DNA from 3 places in the Cellulosimicrobium sp. 22598 genome. Region 3 is predicted to be linked to each of the others. Evidence: riboswitches for the same ligand, from Rfam matches in the RefSeq annotation. Region 3 holds a riboswitch; each other region holds the start of a gene.
The links. Region 3 has a riboswitch for thiamine pyrophosphate ahead of ACTJIY_RS13140 (FAD-dependent oxidoreductase). Riboswitches for the same ligand answer to the same signal wherever they lie in the genome.
Positions count from the first base shown of each region.

Region 1: it holds a riboswitch for thiamine pyrophosphate, as region 3 does, so the genes downstream of both, ACTJIY_RS18995 (thiamine ABC transporter substrate-binding protein) here and ACTJIY_RS13140 (FAD-dependent oxidoreductase) in region 3, are expected to answer to the same signal.
Region 2: it holds a riboswitch for thiamine pyrophosphate, as region 3 does, so the genes downstream of both, thiD (bifunctional hydroxymethylpyrimidine kinase/phosphomethylpyrimidine kinase) here and ACTJIY_RS13140 (FAD-dependent oxidoreductase) in region 3, are expected to answer to the same signal.

Region 1 is NZ_JBQEMZ010000024.1:21,269-28,529, reverse strand. Features, by position in the region: gene ACTJIY_RS19000 (ABC transporter permease) at 1-999, opposite strand, end outside; gene ACTJIY_RS18995 (thiamine ABC transporter substrate-binding protein) at 1,091-2,191, opposite strand; TPP riboswitch at 2,272-2,376, opposite strand; gene ACTJIY_RS18990 (ABC transporter ATP-binding protein) at 2,554-3,426, shown strand; gene ACTJIY_RS18985 (ABC transporter permease) at 3,426-5,960, shown strand; gene ACTJIY_RS18980 (DUF4235 domain-containing protein) at 6,145-6,423, shown strand; gene ACTJIY_RS18975 (FAD-dependent oxidoreductase) at 6,521-7,261, opposite strand, start outside.
Region 2 is NZ_JBQEMZ010000006.1:15,849-23,109, reverse strand. Features, by position in the region: gene pheT (phenylalanine--tRNA ligase subunit beta) at 1-1,529, shown strand, start outside; gene ACTJIY_RS07975 (SDR family oxidoreductase) at 1,526-2,404, shown strand; gene ACTJIY_RS07970 (YceI family protein) at 2,658-3,332, shown strand; gene ACTJIY_RS07965 (hypothetical protein) at 3,344-3,601, opposite strand; TPP riboswitch at 3,656-3,749, shown strand; gene thiD (bifunctional hydroxymethylpyrimidine kinase/phosphomethylpyrimidine kinase) at 3,742-4,710, shown strand; gene ACTJIY_RS07955 (hypothetical protein) at 4,741-5,022, opposite strand; gene ACTJIY_RS07950 (quinone oxidoreductase family protein) at 5,019-6,047, opposite strand; gene ACTJIY_RS07945 (ABC transporter ATP-binding protein) at 6,057-6,953, opposite strand; gene ACTJIY_RS07940 (FadR/GntR family transcriptional regulator) at 6,950-7,261, opposite strand, start outside.
Region 3 is NZ_JBQEMZ010000011.1:30,113-37,373, forward strand. Features, by position in the region: gene ACTJIY_RS13125 (glycosyltransferase family 4 protein) at 72-1,232, shown strand; gene guaA (glutamine-hydrolyzing GMP synthase) at 1,237-2,850, opposite strand; gene thiE (thiamine phosphate synthase) at 2,894-3,619, opposite strand; TPP riboswitch at 3,671-3,750, shown strand; gene ACTJIY_RS13140 (FAD-dependent oxidoreductase) at 3,755-5,152, shown strand; gene thiS (sulfur carrier protein ThiS) at 5,158-5,391, shown strand; gene ACTJIY_RS13150 (thiazole synthase) at 5,401-6,243, shown strand; gene ACTJIY_RS13155 (ThiF family adenylyltransferase) at 6,327-7,261, opposite strand, start outside.

The sequences.
Region 1 (7,261 bases), on a different contig from region 3:
CCAGCCGCCGCCCGGGACGCGGAACGAGCGCACGACGAGCGTGCCGAGCGGCAGCCCGACGAGCACGACGACCACGGCCGCGGTGAGCGCCGCGGGCGCGAGGTCGCCCGTCGGGCGGCCGTCGCGCCACAGCCGCAGCGGGTGCGCGGACGACGCCGAGGACGACAGGTTGAGGGCGCGCTCGCGCCGGGCCCGCGTGCGGTTCGCCACCGTGAGCGCCGCCGCGACGACCACGAGCTGCACGACCGACAGCACCGCCGCGGTGCGCAGGTCGAGGAACTGCGTGGTCTGGATCCAGATCTCCGTCTCGATCGTCCCGTAGCGGATGCCGCCGAGCACGAGCACGACGCCGAACGCCGTCGCGCAGAAGAGGAAGACGATCGACGCGGCGCTCGCGATCGCGGGCGTCAGCGCCGGGAGCGTCACGGTGCGGAACGCGCGCCACGGCGTCGCGCCGAGGGCGCGCGCCGCCTGCTCGGCGCGCGGGTCGAGGTGCTCCCAGAGCCCGCCGACCGTGCGCACCACCACGGAGTAGTTGAAGAACACGAGCGCGACGACGATCGCCGCGAACGTCTCGTCGAGCCGCAGGAACCCGAGCGGGCCGCCCTGCACGAGCAGCGACCGGAACGCGACGCCGACGACGACGGTCGGCAGCACGAACGGCACCGTGACGAGCGCGCGCACGACCCGCCGCCCGGGGAACCGGCACCGGTACAGCACGTACGCGCCGGGCACGCCGAGCAGCACCGAGAACGTCGTGCCGAGCACCGCCTGCCAGAGCGTGAGCCCGAGGATCCGCCACGTCCGTGGCTGCGAGAACACCTCCGCGAACCCGGACAGGTCGAGGCCGCCGTCGTCCCCGACGAACCCGCGCGCCACGAGCGTGACGACCGGCCACGCGAAGAACACCCCGAGGAACGCGAGCGGCACCGCCGTCGCCAGACCCCACAGCACCGCGCGTCCGACGCCGCCCCGCCAGACCGCCCGACCCCTCACCACGGCTCTACCTCGCGCGACCACGGCTCTACCTCGGCAGACCGGGGCTCTACCTCGCGAGGTAGAGGCGTGGTCGCGCAGCGCGCACCGGGCGTCAGTCGACGACCGTGGCCGTCCATGCCTTGATCCACTCGTCGCGGTGCGCCGAGACGTCGGCGGGTGCGACCTCGAAGGGCTCGTCGGCGAGCGGGGCGAACTCGGCCCAGCCGTCGGGGAGCGCGACGGAGTCGTCGGCGGGGTACATGTACATCTGCTCCGGGACGTCGGCCTGGAACGCCTCGCTCACGAGGAAGTCGACGAGCTGCTGCGCGCCCTCGGGGTTCTTCGCGTTCGCGAGCACGCCCGCGTACTCGACCTGGCGGAAGCACGTGTCGAGCAGCGCGCCGGTCGTGGACGCGGAGCCGTCCTCGGTGAGCGTGAACGCGGGCGACGTCGAGTACGACAGCACGAGCGGGCGCGGCCCGGCGCCCTCGGAGCCGGAGAAGTCGACGTAGTACGCGTCGGACCACCCGTCGACGACCTTGACGCCGTTGTCCCGGAGGTCCGCCCAGTAGTCCTCGTAGCCGTCCTCACCGAACGCGCCGATCGTCGCGAGGAGGAACGCGAGACCGGGCGACGACGTCGCCGGGTTGGTCACGACGAGGAGGTCCTCGTACTCCGGCTTCGCGAGGTCCTCGAGCGAGACGGGCTCCGGGATCCCGGCGTCGGCGAACCACGCGTGGTCGACGTTGACGCACACGTCGCCGAGGTCGACCGCCGTGAGCTCGTCGCCGTCGCCGACGGCGTACGAGGCCGCCGAGTCGGACAGGCCCTCCGGCGTGTAGGGCGCGAGGACGCCCTCGTCGATCGCCCGCGACGCGAACGTGTTGTCGATCCCGAACACGACGTCGCCCAGCGGCGAGTCCTTGGTGAGGATCAGCTGGTTGACGAGCGCGCCGCCGTCGCCGGGGGCGACCTGCTCGACGGTGAGCCCGCTCTCCTCCTCGAACGCGGCGAGCACCTCGTCGCTCACGGCGAAGGAGTCGTGGGTGACCAGGGTGACCGTGCCCCCGGTGCCCGACGACGCGTCGTCACCTCCGGAGCCTGAGGTCGCGTCCTCGCCGCCACTGCACGCGGCGAGGGCGAGGAGGGCGAGGGTCGTGCCCGCGCCCGTGACGAGGGCGCTCCGGCGGGTACGGGCGGTCGTGCGCTGCATGTGTCCTCCCAGGACGTTCAGGAGGGGTTCACCGGCCCGCGCGACCGTGCCCCGCGAGCGCGGGCGACCGCACGAGCAGGTGATCGAGATTCCCGACTTCCTCCACCGGTGCTAACCGGATCAGGTTCGAGGGTCTGCGGTGGTCCGCACTCTCAGCTCCTCCAGGAGCTCCCCTGTCGTTCCCGTCGAGCCTACACCGGGCCGCGCCTGGGGAATCCCCCTGAGAGAACCCTGAGCGCGGCCCCGCGGCGACCAGGGAGGGGTTCCGGGCCGGTCCCCGATGCCCCGGGGCGCACCGCCGCGGGAGGGTCGAGACGACCGGACCGGGACACCCGGCCGACGACGCAGGAGGGGAAGGACCGATGAGCAGCAGACCTGGGACGACGGGCGTGAGGACGACCGTCGCCGCGCCCGCCGAGCACGCCGCGGGTGCCGCCGGGACCACGCCGGAGCGGCCCGTGATCGCCACCGCGCGGGGGATCGTGAAGACCTACGGGCGCGGCGAGGCCGCGGTCCGCGCCCTGGACGGCGTCGACGTCGACCTCGAACGGGGGCGCCTGACCGCGATCATGGGCCCGTCGGGGTCGGGCAAGTCGACCCTCATGCACTGCCTCGCCGGGCTGGACTCCCCCACGGCGGGGACCGTCGTCGTGGACGGCGAGACCGTCTCGGCGATGAGCGAGCGACGGCTGACGCGGCTGCGACGCACGCGCATCGGGTTCGTCTTCCAGTCGTTCAACCTCGTGCCGACGCTCACGGCGGAGGAGAACATCGTGCTCCCGCTCGCCGTCGCGCGCCGGCCCGTGGACCGGGAGTGGTTCGACCGCGTCGTCGACGCCGTCGGCCTGCGCCCGCGGCTCGGGCACCGGCCGGCGGAGCTCTCGGGCGGGCAGCAGCAGCGGGTCGCGTGCGCGCGGGCGCTCGTGTCCCGGCCGGCGGTCGTGTTCGCGGACGAGCCGACCGGCAACCTCGACTCGCGCGCCGCCGCGGAGGTGCTCGGCTTCCTGCGCGCCTCGGTGGACGACCTCGGCCAGTCCGTCGCGATGGTCACGCACGACCCGACGGCGGCGTCGTACGCGCACCGCGTGCTGTTCCTCGCGGACGGGCGCCTCGTGACCGAGCTGCGCGACCCGACGCCGCAGGCCGTCCTCGACACGCTCGGGGCCCTCACGCCCGCGGCGTCCGCGGGCGCGCACGCCGCCGGCCCGGCGCACGAACCGGCGACCGTCCGATGATGGGCCGGATCGCGCTGCGCGGCGTGCGCGCGCACGGCGCACAGCTCGTGCTGTCCGTGCTCGCGGTGACGATCGGCGTCGCGTTCGTCACCGGCACGTTCGCGCTCCGCGCGATGCTCGCCTCGACGTTCGACGGCATCGTCGCGTCGTCGATCCAGGCCGACGCGTACGTGCGCGGCGCGGCCAGCGCCGGGTCCGCGCTCGAGTCGTCGTCCGCGCAGCTCGGCGGCGCACGGAGCCTCGTCCCGGCGGACCTGGCCGGCACGCTCGACGCGCGGGACGACGTCGACCTCGCGCTCGCGGAGGTGAGCGGCCCCGCCGTCCTGGTGGGCGCCGACGGCACCGCGGTGCTGAGCACCCAGGCGCCGAGCATGGCGGTCGGGTACGACCCGCGCGACCCCGGGCCGCGCGTGGTCGACGGCCGGGCGCCGGAGAACGGCGGCGAGGTCGCGCTCGAGTCCGCGACGCTCGAGGCGTCCGGGCTCGCCGTGGGCGACACGACCGACGTCGTGCTCGGGGACGCGGTGCGCCCGGTGCGCGTCGTCGGCGAGCTCTCCCTGTCCGCGCCCATGGCGGGCGCGACGATCGTCCTGCTCGACGCGGCGACCGCGGCCGCGACGTACGCGCCGGACGGCATGGTGCCGTCGATCGCCCTGCACGCCTCCGACGGCGTCTCGCCCGAGGCGCTGCGCGACGCCGTCGCGACGTCGCTGCCCGACGGCGCCGAGGCCGTGACGGGCGCGGAGCTGCGCGCCGAGACGAGCAGCGCCGTCGCCGACCAGCTCGGCTTCGTCTCGACGTTCCTGCTCGTGTTCGCCGGGCTCGCGCTGTTCGTCGGCACGTTCATCATCACCAACACGTTCGCGATGCACGTGCGCCGCCGCACGCGCGAGCTCGCGCTCCTGCGCGCCGTCGGGGTGTCGCCCGGGCAGGTGTTCGCCTCGGTGCTGGGGCAGGCCGCGGTCGTCGGGGTCGTCGGCGCGGTGCTGGGCGTCGCGGCCGGGTTCGGGCTCGCCGAGCTCGCGCGGGCCGGGCTCGGCGCGGTGGGCATGGAGCTCGCCGGCTCGCTGCCCGTGACGACGGCCGGGATCGTGGTCCCGCTCGTCGTCGGGGTCGTGGTGTCGGTCGTGGCGGCGGCCCTGCCCGCGCGCCACGCGGCGCTCGTCCGGCCCGTCGAGGCGATGCGGGCCGACGTCGTGCGGCCAGCCGGCCCGGGCGTCGCCCGGGTGGTCGCGGGGACGCTGACCCTGCTCGCCGGCACCGGTCTCGTGGTGGGCGCAGCGGTGGTCGGGAGCGGCGGCGCGCCGCTCCTCGGGCTCGGCGCCGTCGGGGTGATCGCGGGCGTGCTGCTGCTCTCCCCGCTCGCGGTCGGTCCCGTGCTCGGAGTCCTCGCCGCGCCGTTCGTCGCGCTGGTCCGGCCGCTCGGCGGGCTCGCGCGCGGCAACGTGACGCGCCAACCGCGGCGCACGGCCGCGACCGCAGGGGCGCTCGTCGTGGGGATGGCGCTCGTGTCGACGACGTCCGTCCTCGCGCTCTCGGCACGCGAGTCCGTGACCGGCATCGTCGACGAGGAGACGGCCGCCGACCTCGTCGTCCGGTCCGCGACCCCGTACCTGCCCGAGGGCGTCGCGACCGACGTGCGCGCCGTGCCCGGCGTCGCGTCCGTCGACCTCACGACGTACGGGCAGGTCGCCGTCGACGGCGAGCCGCAGCTCGTCGTCGGGTTCCCCGCCGAGGGCTTCGGCCGCTCGGTCCGCACGACGGCCGTCGAGGGCGACCTCGACGCGTACGCGCGCGGCGAGGCGGCCGTCATGGCGGACGCGCTCGACGAGCACGGCTGGGCGCTCGGCGACGTCGTGACGATCGCCGACCCCACCCGGCCCGACCTCCCGGCGCACGACGTCCGCATCGGCGCCGTGATCGACTCCCACGCGTTCTCGGTCGACATGCTCCTGCCGCCGGACGTCGCCTCGGCCGTCGGCGCGACGACCCCCGAGATGCTGTTCCTCGACGTCGAGCCGGGCGCCGACCTCGCGGCCGTGCGGGGCGCGGTGACCGAGGCCGTCGCGCCCTACGTCGTCGCGAGCGTGCTCGACGCCGACGAGTTCGCCGGGGAGGTCGCGTCCCAGGTCGAGTCGATCCTCGCGATCGTCTACGCGCTGCTCGGCCTGTCCGTGCTCGTCGCGGTGCTCGGGATCGTCAACACGCTCGCCCTGTCCGTCGTCGAGCGGACGCGTGAGATCGGGCTCCTGCGCGCCGTCGGGCTGGGGCGCGCCCAGCTCGCCACGACGATCGTCATCGAGTCCGTGCTCGTCGCCGTGTTCGGGACGGCGGTCGGGCTGGTCGTGGGGACGGGCCTGGCCGCCGCGCTCCCGTCCGTCCTCGCGGACGAGGGCTTCACGACCCTCGCCGTGCCGTGGGCCCAGCTCGGGGCGATGCTCGCGCTCGCCGCGGTCGTCGGGGTCGTCGCGGCGGTCTGGCCCGCGACGCGCGCGGCCCGATTGCCCGTGCTCGACGCGGTGAGCCAGGAGTGACGCGAGGGCGGTGACGAGAGGCGAGAAGTGGCCCTCCACGGTGGCGTCCAGAGGGCCACTTCTCGCGTCTCGCGACGTCGGTCCGCGGGTGCGTGCGCGCGCCGCGCGACGCGGGCGCCGACCGTTCGCACTACGGTGGGAGCACGCCCGCGCCGACCGGCGCCCCGACTCACGGAGGACCCTCGTGGCCGACACGACCGAGACCGAGCAGACCCTGGCCGTGAAGGTCGGCACCGTCGCCCTCACGTTCGCCGCGGGCTGGGTGGCGCAGAAGCTCGTCACGTTCGTCTGGGCGAAGGTCACGGGTCACGACGCCCCCAAGGATCTCGACGACGAGGAGGTCGGCATCGTCTCCGCCGTCACCTTCGCGGCCGTCGCCGCCGGCGTCGGCGTCCTCGCGCGCCGGTTCGCCGGCAAGGAGGCCAAGCGCGTCGTCGCCCGCCTCGCGTCGCGCGCGTCGTAGTCCCACCGCCCGAACCCGGGGTCCTTCCTCACGATCGTCACGACGTGGGGAGGGACCCCGGGTTCGGCGCGCCCGACGGCGGACGTCGGCGCCGGAGTCAGCGCACCGGGGCCGCGGGCTCGGGCGGGGTCCAGCCCATCGCGGCGCGCGCCCCGCGCGCTACCGCGGAGGCCGGGGTCAGGCGCATGAGCCCGTTCCGGACGGTCTGCCGCCAGCCGCCGCCGAGGTGCGAGCCGAAGCGACCCGTCGCGACCGACGCCCGGGCGAGCGCCCGGCACCGTGGCCGGCGCGCGGCGTCGTACCCCGCGAGCGCCGGGGCGAGCCGACCGCCCGCCGCGACGGGCGACCCGACCAGGAGGCCGACGCACAGCCCGTCCTCCAGCGCCGTCGCCGCACCCTGCCCCATCGTCGGGAGCGTGCCGTGCGCGGCGTCGCCGACCAGGGCGACGCGGCCCGTCGCGTAGCGCGGGAGGCCGCCGGGCAGGTGGTGCACGTCGTGGCGCAGGACGGCGTCCGGCGACGTCGCGGCGAGGACCTCCTGCACCGGCGGCGCCCACCCGGCGAACCGCTCACGGGCCGCGCCCAGCTCGTCGTCCAGCCGCGTCCGCTCGGGCATCGCGACGTAGCCGTACCAGTAGGTCTCGTCGGCGGCGGTGCGCAGCAGGCCGAACTCCGCGTGCGCGCCCCAGTACTGGGTCAGGGCCTCCGCGCCCCAGGCACCGGGGGTGATCGCGCGCCAGCTCGAGTAGCCGCTGTACACCGGCACGCTCGCCGGGAACAGGGTCGCGCGGACGGCGCTGCGCATCCCGTCCGCGCCGACGACGAGGTCCGCCTCCCG
Region 2 (7,261 bases), on a different contig from region 3:
CCTCGGAGGTCGGCCCGACGACGACGGCCGTGCTGGTCGAGGCCGCGCACTTCGACCAGGTGACGGTCGCGCGCACGTCGCGCCGCCACAAGCTGTCGAGCGAGGCTGCGAAGCGGTTCGAGCGCGGCGTCGACCCGCTGCTGCCCGCGGTCGCGGCGCAGCGTGTGGTCGACCTCCTCGTCCAGCTCGGCGGCGGCACGGCCGACCCGGCGGTGGGCGACCTCGACCGGGTCGTCGCCCCCGCCGCGATCCGCCTCCCGGTCGGCGAGGCCGAGCGCCTCGTCGGCGTGCCGTACACGCTGGAGCAGGTCGTCGGGACGCTCGGCGCGATCGGGTGCACGGTCGAGGCGGACGACGCGGACGCCACCGGCGTGCTCGTGGTGACCCCGCCGTCGTGGCGACCCGACCTCACCGAGCCCGCCGAGCTCGTGGAGGAGGTCGCGCGGCTCGTCGGCTACGACGAGATCCCGTCCCTGCTGCCCGCCGCCCCCGGCGGTCGCGGGCTCACGCGCGAGCAGCGCGTGCGGCGCTCGGTCGCCCGGGCGCTCGCGGAGGACGGGTTCGTCGAGACGCTGAGCTACCCGTTCGTCGGGGACGCGGAGCTCGACGCGCTGCGCCTGCCCGCGGACGACGAGCGCCGCCGGGCGCTGCGCCTGCTCAACCCGCTCGCCGACGACCGGCCGCTGATGCGCACCGACCTCCTCAGCACGCTGCTGGAGACCGCGCGCCGCAACGTCGGCCGCGGGCTGGGCGACGTCGCGCTGTTCGAGGTCGGTCTCGTGACGCACCCGCGCGCGGGTGCCCCGGCGGCGCCCGCGCTGCCGGGTGGCGTCCGGCCGTCCGACGACCAGCTCGCCGCGATCGACGCGTCGCTCCCGGCGCAGCCGCGCCACGTCGCTGGCGTCCTCGTCGGCCGCCGCGAGCGCGCCGGCTGGTGGGGAGCGGGCCGTGCCGCGGACTGGACCGACGCGCTCGCGGCGGCCCGGCTCGTGGTGGAGCGCGCGGGCCTCCACGTGGGTGCCGACGTGTCCGTCGTGGCCGACACGGCGCGCGCCCCGTTCCACCCGGGCCGCTGCGCGCGCCTGGAGCTCGCGGACGGGACCGTGGTCGGGCACGCGGGCGAGCTGCACCCCAAGGTGCTCGAGAACCTCGGCCTGCCCGCGCGCACGGTGGCGTTCGAGGTCGACCTGTCCGCGCTCGTCGCCGGTTCGCCGGACGAGCCCGTGCAGGCGACGCCCGTCTCGGGCTTCCCGGCCGCCAAGGAGGACCTCGCGTTCGTGGTGGACGCCGGCGTGACCGCCCAGGCGTTGCGCGACGCGATCGTCGACGGCGCCGGGGACCTGGTCGAGGACGTCGCGCTGTTCGACGTCTTCACCGGCGAGCAGGTCGGTGCCGGGCGCAAGTCGCTGGCGTTCTCGCTGCGGCTGCGCGCGGCCGACCGCACGCTCACCGCGGACGACGTCGCGCGCGTCCGCGAGGGTGCCGTGACGGCCGCGCGCGAGCGCGTGGGCGCGGAGCTGCGGGCGTGAGCGTGCACGGGGCGGGTGCCGTCGCGCCCGCCCGGACGGCGCTCGTCACCGGCGCGTCGCGTGGCATCGGTCGCGCGATCGCGGTCGGCCTCGCCGCCGCCGGTCTCGACGTCGCGCTCCTCGCGCGCGACGCCGACCGGCTCGCGGGCGTGGCCGACGAGATCGGCGCCCTGACCGTCGGGGGTGCGGGGCGCGCGGTCGTGGTCACGGCGGACGTCACGGACGCCGCGGCGGTCGCGGCGGCCGTGGGCGCGGCACAGGACGCGCTCGGGAGCGTCGACCTCCTCGTCAACAACGCGGGGCGCGTCGACGCCGAGGTGCCGCTCTGGGAGGCGGACCCCGACGAGTGGTGGTCGGTCGTCGAGACCAACGTGCGCGGGCCGTTCCTCCTCGCGCGCGCCGTCGTCCCGGGGATGCTCGCGCGCGGCGGGGGTCGCGTCGTCGACCTGAACAGCGGCGCGGGCTCGCACGACATGGACGGCGCGAGCGCGTACAACGCGAGCAAGACCGCGCTCCTGCGGCTCGGCGCGAACCTGCACCGGTCCGGGTTCGCGCGCGGCCTGCGGACGTTCGAGGTCTCGCCGGGAGTCGTCCAGACCGACATGACGGCGTCGATGGTCATGCACGAGGGCCGCACCGAGTGGACCCCGGTGGAGCGCACGGTCGAGATGGTCGTCGCGATCGCGCGCGGCGAGCTCGACGCGTTCTCGGGGGCGTTCGTGCGCGTGACGCACGACTCCCCGGCGTCGTTGCGGGCCGCGGCCGAGGAGGCCCTGGGCCGCGGGTCCTCCCTGCCCGGCCCCGACGCGCGGCGCCTGCGGGTCACGCGCTGGGGCGCGGACGACCCGATGCCGGGAGAGCTGCCGAGCCGCTGACGTCCCGCGGCGTGGCCGCGACCACCCGGCGCGTCGCGGACCCGCCCGCACCGACCCGCAGCGCCGCCCGACCCCTCCGGTCGGGCGGCGCTCGTGCGTCCGCGGGCGACGCCTGCGCGGGCAGCGCGGGCGGGGGAGATCACCCGGCATCTGGTTGAAACTTCACTCACTCATCGGGGATGCTGTCCTGGACACCTGACCAAGTACCGGGCGGACACCGACGTCGCGGCTCGACGACGCGTGGGAGCGACGGATGACGACGGCACGCCCTGTCCGGCAGTGGAACGGCCTCACCGTTCCCGAGGCCGGCACCTACACCCTCGACGAGGCGCACAAGCGCATCGGGTTCACCGGGATGCACATGATGGTCTCGCCCGTCCGGGGCGAGTTCACCCGGGCGCGCGCCACGATCCTCGTCGGCGAGGACCCGCTCGCCTCGGCGGTGTCCGCGACGATCGAGACGGCGAGCCTCGCGACGCACCACGAGGAGCGCGACGCGCACCTGCGCAGCGCCGACTTCCTCGACGTCGACGCGTACCCGACGATCGAGTTCCGCAGCACCGCGGTCACGTGGCAGGGCGAGCAGCAGGACCAGATCCTCGCGTGGGCGCGACTGCGGAACCGTTCGCCCGAGCGCGCCGAGCTCGCGCCGGAGCGGGTGCAGCCCCGGACGGCGCAGGCCGGGCGGTTCCTCGTCGAGGGACTGCTCACCGTCCGCGGCGTCACGCACCGGACCGTGCTGTCGATGCAGTACGGGGGCGCGCGCCGCGACCCCTACGGCCGCGACATCTTCGGTTTCCACGCCGCGGGCGAGATCGACCGCGAGAGCTTCGGTCTCGTGTGGAACGTGCTGCTCGAGACGGGCGGGTTCCTCGTCGGCAAGAAGATCGGCCTCGAGATCGCGGGGGAGGCCCTGCACCAGGCCTGACGTCCGGTCCGTCAGGGCGCGTCGCACGCGACGGCCCCGCGGGCGACCCAGACGTGCCACACACCGCGCTCCGGGTGGACGTGCTCGAAGGCGACGCGGCCGCCGTCTTCGTGCGTGACGACGCCGGCGAGCACGACGCGGCGCCCCCGGCGGTCGACGGTCGTCCAGCGGGCGGGGACCGGAGGGAGCAGCGGCGTCGCGGGGGAGCGCGGCGCGGGTCGGCGGGCGGGTCGGTCGTGCGGCATGCCCAGGAGGACGCGGTCCGGCACGCGTTCTCGCGCGCGAGACCGGGTGAAACCCTCGGGCGCGCAGGACGTAGCATGACGCGCGACACGGGGTGCCCCGCCGAGGGCTGAGATGAGACCCGTCGAACCTGCTCTGGCTCGTACCAGCGAAGGGATGTCCCGCGATGACGCTCGCCCTGCCCCCGCACGACCCCGCACCCGGGCGCGACCGCGCCCACCGGCCCGCGGCCGACCGCACGCCCGGTGCGGCCGGCGGCCCGGGCGCCCTGCCCGCGCGGCCGCGCGTCCTGTCGATCGCGGGGACCGACCCGACCGGGGGCGCGGGCATCCAGGCGGACCTCAAGTCCTTCGCCGCGCACGGCGCGTACGGCATGGCCGTCACGACGGCGCTCGTCGCGCAGAACACGCACGGCGTGCGGTCCGTGCACGTCCCCGGTCCGACGTTCCTGCGCGAGCAGCTCGATGCCGTGTCCGACGACGTCGAGATCGACGCCGTGAAGATCGGCATGGTGGCCGACGAGGCCAACGCCCGCGAGATCGGGGCGTGGCTCGACGCGCTCGCGGCCGCGCGGACCGACGCCGGGCTCCCGCGGCCCTGGGTCGTCCTCGACCCCGTCATGGTCGCCACGTCGGGGCACCGGCTGCTCGACGCGGGGGCGGAGCAGGCCGTGCGCGACCTCGCGGCACGGGCCGACGTCGTCACCCCCAACCTCCCCGAGCTGGCCGTCCTCGCGGGCCGCGACGTCGCGACGACGTGGGACGACGCGCTGACCCAGGCCGCGTCGTACGCGGAGACGAGCGGTGCCGTCGTGCTGCTCAAGGGCGGCCACCTCACCGGTGCGACGTCGCCGGACGCCCTCGTCGTGCCCGCCGGCCCGTCGTCGGACGCGGCACCGACCGTCACGACGTTCGACGGCGAGCGCGTGGACACGCCCCATACGCACGGCACCGGGTGCTCGCTCTCCGCGGCGCTCGCTGCCCTGCGCCCGCAGCGTGCGGGCTGGGATGAGGCAGCGCGCGACGCCAAGGACTGGCTCACCGGCGCGCTGCGCGGCGGGGCGGAGCTGCGCGTCGGGACCGGCCGGGGCCCGGTCGACCACCTGCACGCCTCGTCGCCCGTCGTGCCGCGCTGACGGACCGCGCGCGAGCAGCGGTCACGTCGGTCAGGCGCGGGCCACGTCCTCCTCGGCCGTCGCGTAGACGCACTCGTAGCCCGGCGGGACCCAGCGCCACCGCGCGTCGACGTCCTGGATCGCGACGCCGTCCGGGCGGTCGGCGACGCACGCGTCCGCCTGCTGGCGCAGACCGACCGTCACCCAGTACACGGCGAGCGCCGCGGCGAGCAGGACGGAGAGGATGGTCACGGCGCGGCGGAGGGCGGGGGTGGGGCCGCCGTCGGACCCGTCCTCCTCGCCCGGCCGCGCGGGCACCCAGTCCCAGCTCACGCGTCGCCCGTCTCCGCGGCCGGGTCAGGCGCCGCGGCTGCGTCAGGGACGAGCAGCACCTTGCCCGTGGTCGCGCGGCCCTCCAGGGCGCGGTGCGCGTCGGCGGCGTCGGCGAGCGCGAACGTGGCGCCGACGCGCACGTGCAGCGTGCCGCCCGCGACGGCGCCGAGCACCTCGGTCGCCCGCTCGACGAGCTCGGCGCGCGTCGCCGTGTGGTCGGCGAGCTTGGGGCGCGTGAGGAAGAGCGACCCGCCCGCGTTGAGCCGCTGCGGGTCGAACGGCGGGACCTGCCCGGACGAGCCGCCGTAGAGCACGAGCGTGCCCCGGCGGTGCAGCGACGCGAGCGACGCGTCGAACGTGTCCTTGCCCACCGAGTCGTACACCGCCGCGACGCCCTCGCCGCCCGTGAGCCCGCGCACGACCTCCGGCAGCTCGGTGGTGAGGTCCGCGAACGCCGTGTACTGGATCGCGTGCTCGGCGCCCGCGCCGCGCGACAGCTCCGCCTTCTCGGGCGTCGAGACCGTCGAGATCACGTGCGCGCCCCGTGCCACGAGCATCTGGGTCAGGAGCAGTCCGACGCCGCCCGCGCCCGCGTGCACGAGCACCCGGTCGCCCGGGCGGACCTGGTAGGACGACGTGCACAGGTAGTGCGCGGTGAGGCCCTGGAGCGCGACGGCGGTCGCGTCCTCGAGCGACACGGCGTCGGGGACGTGCAACGCCTGGGCGGCGTCCACGACGACGAGGTCCGCGTACGACCCGGGCGCCTCGGTCCACACGACGCGGTCGCCGACGGCGAAGCCCTCGACGCCGTCGCCCACCTCGGCGACCACGCCCGCGCCCTCGCTGCCGACCACGTGGGGGTATTCCATCGCGTACACGCCGGAGCGCTTGTACGTGTCGATGAAGTTCACCCCGGCCACGGCCGACCGGACGAGGAGCCGACCCGGCCCGGGCGAGGGGTCGGGCAGCTCGGTGTACTCCAGGACGTCGGGGCCGCCCGCCGCGCGGGCCACGATCGCGTGCATGGCCCCAGCCTAGGGTCGTGCGGCGAGCCCGGCCGCCCTCCCGGTCGTGGTCGCGTCCGTCCCGGCGCCGCCCGCGACCCCTGCGCCGACCGCGTCGTCCTCGACCAGGCGGGGCGGACGCGCGTGGCCCGCCGACGCGTGCCACCGGCCGAACCGGCGCTCGACGTGCACCGGGTGGTCGAAGCAGCGCGTGACGTGCTCCGTGACGAGCACGTCCGCGGCGGCGCCCGCGGCGACGACGCGGCCGTGCGCGAGCAGGAGCGCGTGGCTCGTCGTGGTCGGCAGCTCCTCGAGGTGGTGCGTCACCAGCACCGAGGCGACGTGCGGGCGGGTCGCGCGCACGGCGTCGAGCGTCTCGAGGAGCTGCTCGCGCGCGGCGACGTCGAGCCCGGTGGACGGCTCGTCCAGCAGGAGGAGCGCGGGGCCGGGCAGGAGGGCGCGCGCCACGAGCGCCCGTCCCCGCTCGCCCTGGGAGAGCGTCGGCCAGGGGTCGTGCGCGCGGTGCGCGAGGCCGAGGTCGGCGACCAGCCCGCGGGCGACGGCGACCTCGACCGGGGTCGGCTGCCAGCGCGGGCGCCAGTCGACGGTCCCCGTGAGGCCGGTCAGGGTCACCTCGAGCACGGTCAGCGGCGAGCGCAGGTCGTGGCGCGGGTCGACGTGGCCGATGCGGCGGTGCAGGGTTTGGATGTCCACGCGACCCAGGCGCTCGCCGAGCACATGCACCGTGCCGCGGGTCGGGTGCCGGCGCGCCCCGCAGAGCCCGAGGATCGTGCTCTTGCCCGCCCCGTTCGGCCCGAGCAGCGCCCAGTGCTCACCCGCCCGGACGGTGAGGTCGACGCCGTCGAGGATCGCCCGTCCCTCCCGCACCAGGTCGACGCCGCGCAGGGACAGGACCTCGGCGCTCACCGCTCGCCGCCCGTCGCGCCGGGGTCGCGCCCGGCGACCTTCGCGTGGACGGCTGCGAGGTGCTCGCGCGCCGCCGCGGACGCGCGGACGGCGTCGCGCTCGCGCACGGCCTCGAGTATCGCCTCGTGCGCGTCCTGGTCGTGCCGGTGCGCCTCGCCCGCGCGGTCGAGGTCGACCATCGCGACCATCGCGCGCCGCAGGCGCGGGACGAAGGTCGCGAACAGCTCGCCCAGCACGGCGTTGTGCGCGGCGTCGACGACCGCCCGGTGGAAGACCAGGTCCGCGTCCACGTACTCGGCGGCCGACGA
Region 3 (7,261 bases):
AGCGACGACGGCGGTCCCCCGCGCGGCGAACGCGCACCTCAGCGCCGCGCCGGGATGGGAGGATGCCGACCGTGCGCATCACCCACCTGACCGACTGCTACCTCCCCCTGCTCGGCGGGATCGAGACCCAGGTCGCGCGGCTCGCGCAGCAGCAGGCGGCGACCGGCCACGACGTCTCGGTCGTGTGCACCACGCCGGCGCGCCCCGGCGCGCACGGCGTGTCGACCGAGCGGGACGGCGACGTCACGGTGCACCGGCTCGCGGCACGCGTGCCGGGCGGCTACCCCGTCCACCCGCGCGCGCCGCACCACGTGGCGCGGATCCTCGGCGCGGACCGGCCCGACGTCGTGCACCTGCACATGGGCGTCCTCACCCCCTCGACGCAGGCGTCGCTGCGCACGGTCGTGCGCGCCGGGCTGCCCGCCGTGCTCACCGTGCACAGCGTGTGGGGCGGGGCCGAGAAGGCGTTCGCCGCGCTCGACCGCGTCACGCGCTGGTCGAGCTGGCCCGTCCTGTGGTCGGCGGTGAGCGAGTTGACCGCCGCTCCCCTGCGCCGCATCGTCGGCGACCACGGCGAGGTCGTGGTCCTGCACAACGGCCTCGACCTCGACGCGTGGCGCGTCCCGCGCACCGAGCGCGCCGACCGCATGGAGGGCGCGGCCCTCCACGTCGTGGCCGCGACGCGGTTCGCGCCGCGCAAGCGCGTACTGCCGTTCCTGGAGGTCGTGCGGGACGCCGTCGGGCGCCTCCCCGAGGGGGCGCTCCACGTGACGCTCGCCGGGGACGGACCGGAGCTGGCCGACGCGCGGCGCTTCGTCACGGAGCACGGGCTGGGGTCGGTCGTGTCGCTGCCCGGCCGCCTCGACGCGACCGGGCTCAAGCGCCTCTACGCACGGGCCGACGTGTTCGCCGCGCCCGCCGTCGAGGAGGCGTTCGGCATCGCCGCGCTCGAGGGCCAGGCCGCCGGGCTGGCGGTGCTCACCCGCTCGCAGTCGGGCGTCGCGGAGCGCCTCACCGACGGCGTCGACGCGCTCCTCGCGGACGACGACGCCGGGCTCGCCGACGCGCTCGTGCGGCTCGCGACCGAGGACGACCTGCTCGACCGGATCGTCGCGCACAACCGGGACGTGCCGTCGTCGGCGGGCTGGCCGCGCGTGCTCGCCGACGTGGAGCGGGCGTACGAACGGGCCGCGACGATCGCCGTGGATCGTCGGGCCCGCCCGTCCCGCTAGGGGGTCACTCCCACTCGATGGTGCCCGGGGGCTTGCTCGTCACGTCGAGCACGACGCGGTTGACCTCGGAGACCTCGTTGGTGATGCGCGTCGAGATGACGGACAGCACGTCGTAGGGCAGGCGCGTCCAGTCGGCCGTCATCGCGTCCTCGGACGAGACGGGGCGCAGCACGATCGGGTGGCCGTAGGTGCGGCCGTCGCCCTGGACGCCGACCGAGCGGACGTCGGCGAGCAGCACGACGGGGCACTGCCAGATCTCGTCGTCGAGTCCCGCCTTCGTCAGCTCCTCGCGCGCGATCGCGTCGGCCGCGCGCAGCGTCTCGAGCCGTTCCGCCGTGACCTCGCCGACGATGCGGATGCCGAGGCCGGGACCGGGGAACGGCTGGCGCGCGACGATCTCCTCGGGGACGCCGAGCTCGCGGCCGACCGCGCGGACCTCGTCCTTGAAGAGGGTGCGCAGCGGCTCGACGAGCGAGAACTGGAGGTCGTCGGGCAGGCCGCCGACGTTGTGGTGGCTCTTGATGTTCGCCGCGCCCTCGCCGCCGCCGGACTCGACGACGTCCGGGTAGAGCGTGCCCTGCACGAGGAACTTCACCTCGGCGCCGTGCTCGCCCGCGTCCTCGACGATCTGGCGCGCGGCGTCCTCGAACACACGGATGAACTCGCGGCCGATGATCTTGCGCTTGGTCTCCGGGTCGCTGTGCCCGGCGAGCGCCGTGAGGAACCGCTCCTTCTCGTCGCGGATCACGAGGTTGACGCCCGTCGCCGCGACGAAGTCGCGCTCGATCTGCTCGACCTCGCCCGCGCGCATCAGCCCGTGGTCGACGTGCACGCACGTGAGCTGGTCGCCCACCGCGCGCTGCACGAGCGCCGCGGCGACGGCGGAGTCGACGCCGCCCGAGAGCGCGCAGATGACGCGCGCGTCGCCGACCTGGGCGCGGATCGCCGCGACCTGGTCCGCGATGACGTTGCCGGGCGTCCAGTCCGGGGCCAGCCCGGCGCCCTCGTAGAGGAAGTGCTCGAGCACGGTCTGGCCGTGCGCGGAGTGCTTGACCTCGGGGTGCCACTGCACGCCGTAGAGGCGACGCTCGCGGTCCTCGAACGCGGCGACCGGCGAGCCCGACGACGTCGCGAGGACCTCGAAGCCCTCGGGCGCGCGGTGCACCGCGTCGCCGTGGCTCATCCACGTGGTCTGGTGCTCCGGCGTGCCGTCGAGCAGGACGCCCGCGGCGCACACCTCGACCTCGGTGCCGCCGTACTCGCGCAGGCCCGTCTGGGCGACCTCGCCGCCGAGCGCCTTGGCCATGGCCTGGAAGCCGTAGCAGATGCCCATGACGGGCACGCCGGCCTCGAACAGCGCCGGGTCGACGAACGGCGCGCCGGTCGCGTACACCGACGACGGCCCGCCGGAGAGGATGATCGCCACCGGGTCCTTCGCGAGCATCTGCTCGACCGTGAAGGTGTGCGGCACGATCTCGGAGTAGACCTTGGCCTCGCGCACGCGGCGCGCGATGAGCTGCGCGTACTGGGCGCCGAAGTCGACGACGAGCACGGGGCGCGGGGTCGCGGCGACCTCGGCGGTGGTGGGGGTGTCGGGAGCGGTGGCGGGTGACGTCACGGCTCCAGGATAGTCGCCGCGCGGCGCGGTCCCGTCCCGCGTCTCAGGCGCCGGTGGGTTCGGCGGCGCGCTCGGCCGCTCGCTCGGCGACCCGCCCGCGCAGCGCCCGGGCGGCGGCCTCCGGGTCTGGCGCCTGCGTGATCGCCCGCACGACGACGACGCGGGTCGCCCCGGCGTCGAGGACCGCGTCCAGCCGCTCCGCGTCGATCCCGCCGATCGCGAACCAGGGCGTCGTGGGCCGGGTCGCGGCGACGTCGCGCAGCAGGTCGAGCCCGACCGCGACGCGCCCCGGCTTCGTCGGCGTCGCCCAGAGGGGGCCCACGCAGAAGTAGTCGACGTCCGGGTCCGCCTCGGCCGCGGCCGCCTGGTCGGCCGAGTGGGTGGACCGGCCGAGCACCGGCGCGGCCCCGAGCAGGGATCGCACCGCGGAGACCGGCAGGTCGCCCTGACCCATGTGGACGACGGGTGCACCGGTGAGCGCCGCAACGTCGGCCCGGTCGTTCACGGCCCACAGGGCGCCGCGCTCCGTCGCGACCCGTGCGACGAGCTCCTGGAGCTCGAGCTCGCGCGCCGCGTCGAGCGTCTTGTCGCGGAGCTGGACGACGTCGACCCCGCCCGCGAGCGCCGCCCGCAGGAAGTCCTCGAGGTCGCCGCGCTCCTCGCGCGCGTCGGTGCACAGGTAGAGGCGTGCGTCGGCGAGCCGGGCCCGCGCGTCGTCCGCAGCCGGCACGGCGGGGTTCGCGGGCGTGGCGAAGGTCTCGGTGCTCACCCGCCGGAGCCTAGCCGCGCCCGCTCCCGCACGCGGGTACTGTGGCCGACAGCACGGGAGCCCCGCACGGGGCTGAGAGGGCGTCGGAGCCGACCGTCGAACCTGATCTGGGTCATGCCAGCGAAGGGAGCGCGCATGCACACCCCTGTCCGTCCCGGGCCCCGCCCGCCGGGAGCCGGCCCTGCCGTGCCCGACGGCGCGCGCGACGTCGTCGTCGTGGGCGGCGGGATCGTGGGGCTCGCCGTGGCGTGGCGCGCCGCGCGCGCCGGTCTGTCGGTCACGGTGCTGGACCCGGCGCCGGGCGACGGCGCGACGCACGCCGCGGCCGGGATGCTCGCCCCCGTCACGGAGGCCGACTTCGGCGAGGACGCGGCGCTGCGCCTGCACCTCGCCGCCGCCGCGGCGTGGCCGGGGTTCGCCGCCGACCTGCGCGCCGCGACCGGGGCCGACGTCGGTCTGCGCACCGCGGGCACCCTCACGCTCGCCTACGACGCCGACGACCTCGCCCTGCTCCGCCGCGTCCTCGCCCTCCACGCGGAGCACGGCCTCGCCTCGCGCGAGCTCACCGTCGCCGACGCCCGTCGGCGCGAGCCGTACCTCGGCCCGCGGGTCGCGGGCGCCGCCTGGGCGCCGGACGACCACGCGGTCGACCCGCGCGCGGTGCACGCCGCCCTGCTCGGCGGGCTGCGCGGCCTGGTCGGTGGCGGCACCGGAGCGGGCTCCGGGCCGGGGACGCTCGCGGGGTCGGGCACCGGATCCGCGGTGGGCGCCGTCGTCGTGCGGGCGTCCGCGACGCGGCTCGCGCTCGGCCGGGCCGGGCGGGTCGTGGGCGTGCACGACGACGCGGGCCGGCTCCACGCGGCGGGCGCGGTCGTCGTCGCGGCGGGCTGGGAGTCCGGGGCGCTCCTCGCGGACGTGCCGGGCGTCGTCGTGCCGACCCGGCCGGTCAAGGGGCAGACGCTGAGGCTCGACGCCGGGCCGGACCTCGCGCTGGAGCACGTGGTGCGCGGGGTCGTGCAGGGGCGACCCGTGTACGTCGTGCCGCGCGACCCGGTCCCGGACGGGCCGGGTCGCGGCGTCGCGGGTCACCGGGAGGTCGTCGTCGGCGCGACCACCGAGGAGAACCCCGACGACCGCCGCGCGACCGCGGGCGGCGTCTTCGCCCTGCTGCGCGACGCGCGCGCCCTGCTGCCCGGGATCGACGAGGCCGCGCTCGTCGACGTGACGCCCCGGGCGCGCCCCGCGACCCCGGACAACCTCCCGCTCGTCGGTCCGACCGGCGTCCCGGGGCTGCACCTCGCGACGGGGCACGGCCGCAACGGCATCCTGCTCGCGCCGCTCACCGCCGACGCGGTGATGGCCGGGCTCACGGGTGCCGCGCTCCCGCCCACCGTCGCGGCCGCCCTCACCCCTACCCGCACCGACCGCTTCGCCGAACCCGGGATCGCTCCCCACGGCGGGCCCGACCTGGGGAGCGACCCCGGGTTCGGCACCGTCCGGTCCGCCGCGTTCTCCCTGACGACACCGAGGTGATCTCCGTGACCCGACCTGCTCCGACCGCGCTCGTCAACGGCGAGCCGTACCCGCTCGACGCCCCCGTGCACCTCGAGCAGCTCGTCGCGGCGCTCGTGCCCGCGTACGTCGCCGACGGGACGCCGCAGGGTGTCGCCGTCGCGGTGGACGACGCCGTCGTGCCGCGCGGCTCGTGGGCGACGACCGTCGTCGCGCCGGGTGACCGCATCGAGATCGTGACCGCCGTCCAGGGCGGCTGAGGAGGACCCGTGACCACGACCGACATCTCCCCCGCGCCCGCGCACCGACCGTCGGACGGCGGCGACCCGCTCGTCGTCGCCGGCACGACGATCGGGTCCCGCCTCGTCATGGGCACCGGCGGGGCGGCGAACCTGCTCACGCTCGAGGACGCGCTCGTCGCCTCGGGCACCGCACTGACGACCGTCGCGATGCGCCGCGTCGCCGTGCGCGCCGGTGGCGCGGCCTCCCCCGACGCCGGGATCTGGGCGCTCCTCGCGCGCCTCGGCATCCGGGCGCTGCCCAACACGGCCGGGTGCTTCTCGGTGCGCGAGGCCGTGCTCACCGCGCACCTCGCGCGCGAGGCGTGCGGCACCGAGTGGGTCAAGCTCGAGGTGATCGCGGACGACGTCACGCTCCTGCCCGACCCCGTCGGCCTCGTCGAGGCGGCCGAGCAGCTCGTGCGCGACGGGTTCGTCGTGCTGCCCTACACGAACGACGACCCGATCCTCGCGCGCCGGCTCGAGGACGTCGGGTGCGCCGCCGTCATGCCGCTCGGCGCGCCGATCGGCACCGGCCTCGGCATCCTCAACCCCCGCAACATCGAGGCGATCGCCGCCGCCGCGCGCGTGCCCGTGATCCTCGACGCGGGGATCGGCACGGCGTCCGACGCCGCGCAGGCCATGGAGCTCGGGTGCGCCGGCGTCCTGCTCGCGACCGCCGTCACGCGCGCCGCCGACCCGGTCCGCATGGCGCACGCGATGCGCCTCGCCGTCGAGTCGGGCCGCCTCGCCGCCGGCGCCGGCCGCATCCCCCGCCGCGAGGGCGCCCTCGCGAGCTCGTCCCCCCAGGGCCGCCTCGACCTCGCCCTCTGACGCCGGTCCCGCCAGCGGAACAGGCCGTCCTGGCTCGTCAGCCGACCAGGATCCGCGACGTCCACCTGCTCGGCGGGGGCGGACTAGGTGGCCGGGGTCGTTTCCAGGGCGTCGAGGAGGGCGGGGACGCCGCCGACGACCGAGCGGGCGTCGATCCCGGCGGCGCGCGCGACGTCGGCGACGCGGGCCGAGCGGCCGCCGACCGCGCACAGGACGAGCACGGGTCGGTCCGACGGGAGGTCCGCGAGCGCCGCGGCGGGGTCGCCCGTGAGGAACGTGCCGCTCGGCACGAGGGTCGACCCGGGCAGGGGACGCACCTGCGCCTCCCAGTCCTCGCGCACGTCGAGCACGTACGGGGCCGTGCCGTCGTCGCCCAGCAGGGCCGCCGCGTCGCGCGCGGTGACGTCGCGCTCCCCCGTGACCGGCCGCGCGACCGACGTCGCCGGGGCCAGTCCGCAGAACGCGGCGTAGGCGTCGTCGCCCGGCAGGAGCGCGGTGACGGGGTCGCGGGTCGGGTCGGCGCGCACGGTGAGCTGGCGCCACGAGAGGTCGAGCGCGTCGTAGACGGCGAGGCGGCCGAGCAGCGTCGTGCCGGCGCCGGTGACGAGCTTGATCGCCTCGGTCGCCATGACGGAGCCGACGGTCCCGCACATCGCGCCGAACACGCCGCCGGTCGCGCAGTCGGGCGCGGCGCCGGGCGGCGGCGGGACGGGGAACACGTCGCGGTAGGTGACCCCGCGCGCCTCGCCGTCCCCCGGGCCGACGGGAGCCGCGCCGCCCGGGCGCGGGACGTCGTCGGGCAGGGCGAACCGGGGCGCGCCCCAGAAGACGCTGACCTGCCCCTGGAAGCGGTAGATCGAGCCCCAGACCACGGGCAGGCCGAGCACCTCGGCCGCGTCGGAGACGAGGTAGCGCGTGGGGAAGTTGTCGGCGCCGTCGAGCACGACGTCGTAGCCGCGCAGCGCGTCGAGCGCGGTGTCCGCGTCGAGGCGGACCGCGTGCTCGACGACGCGCACGT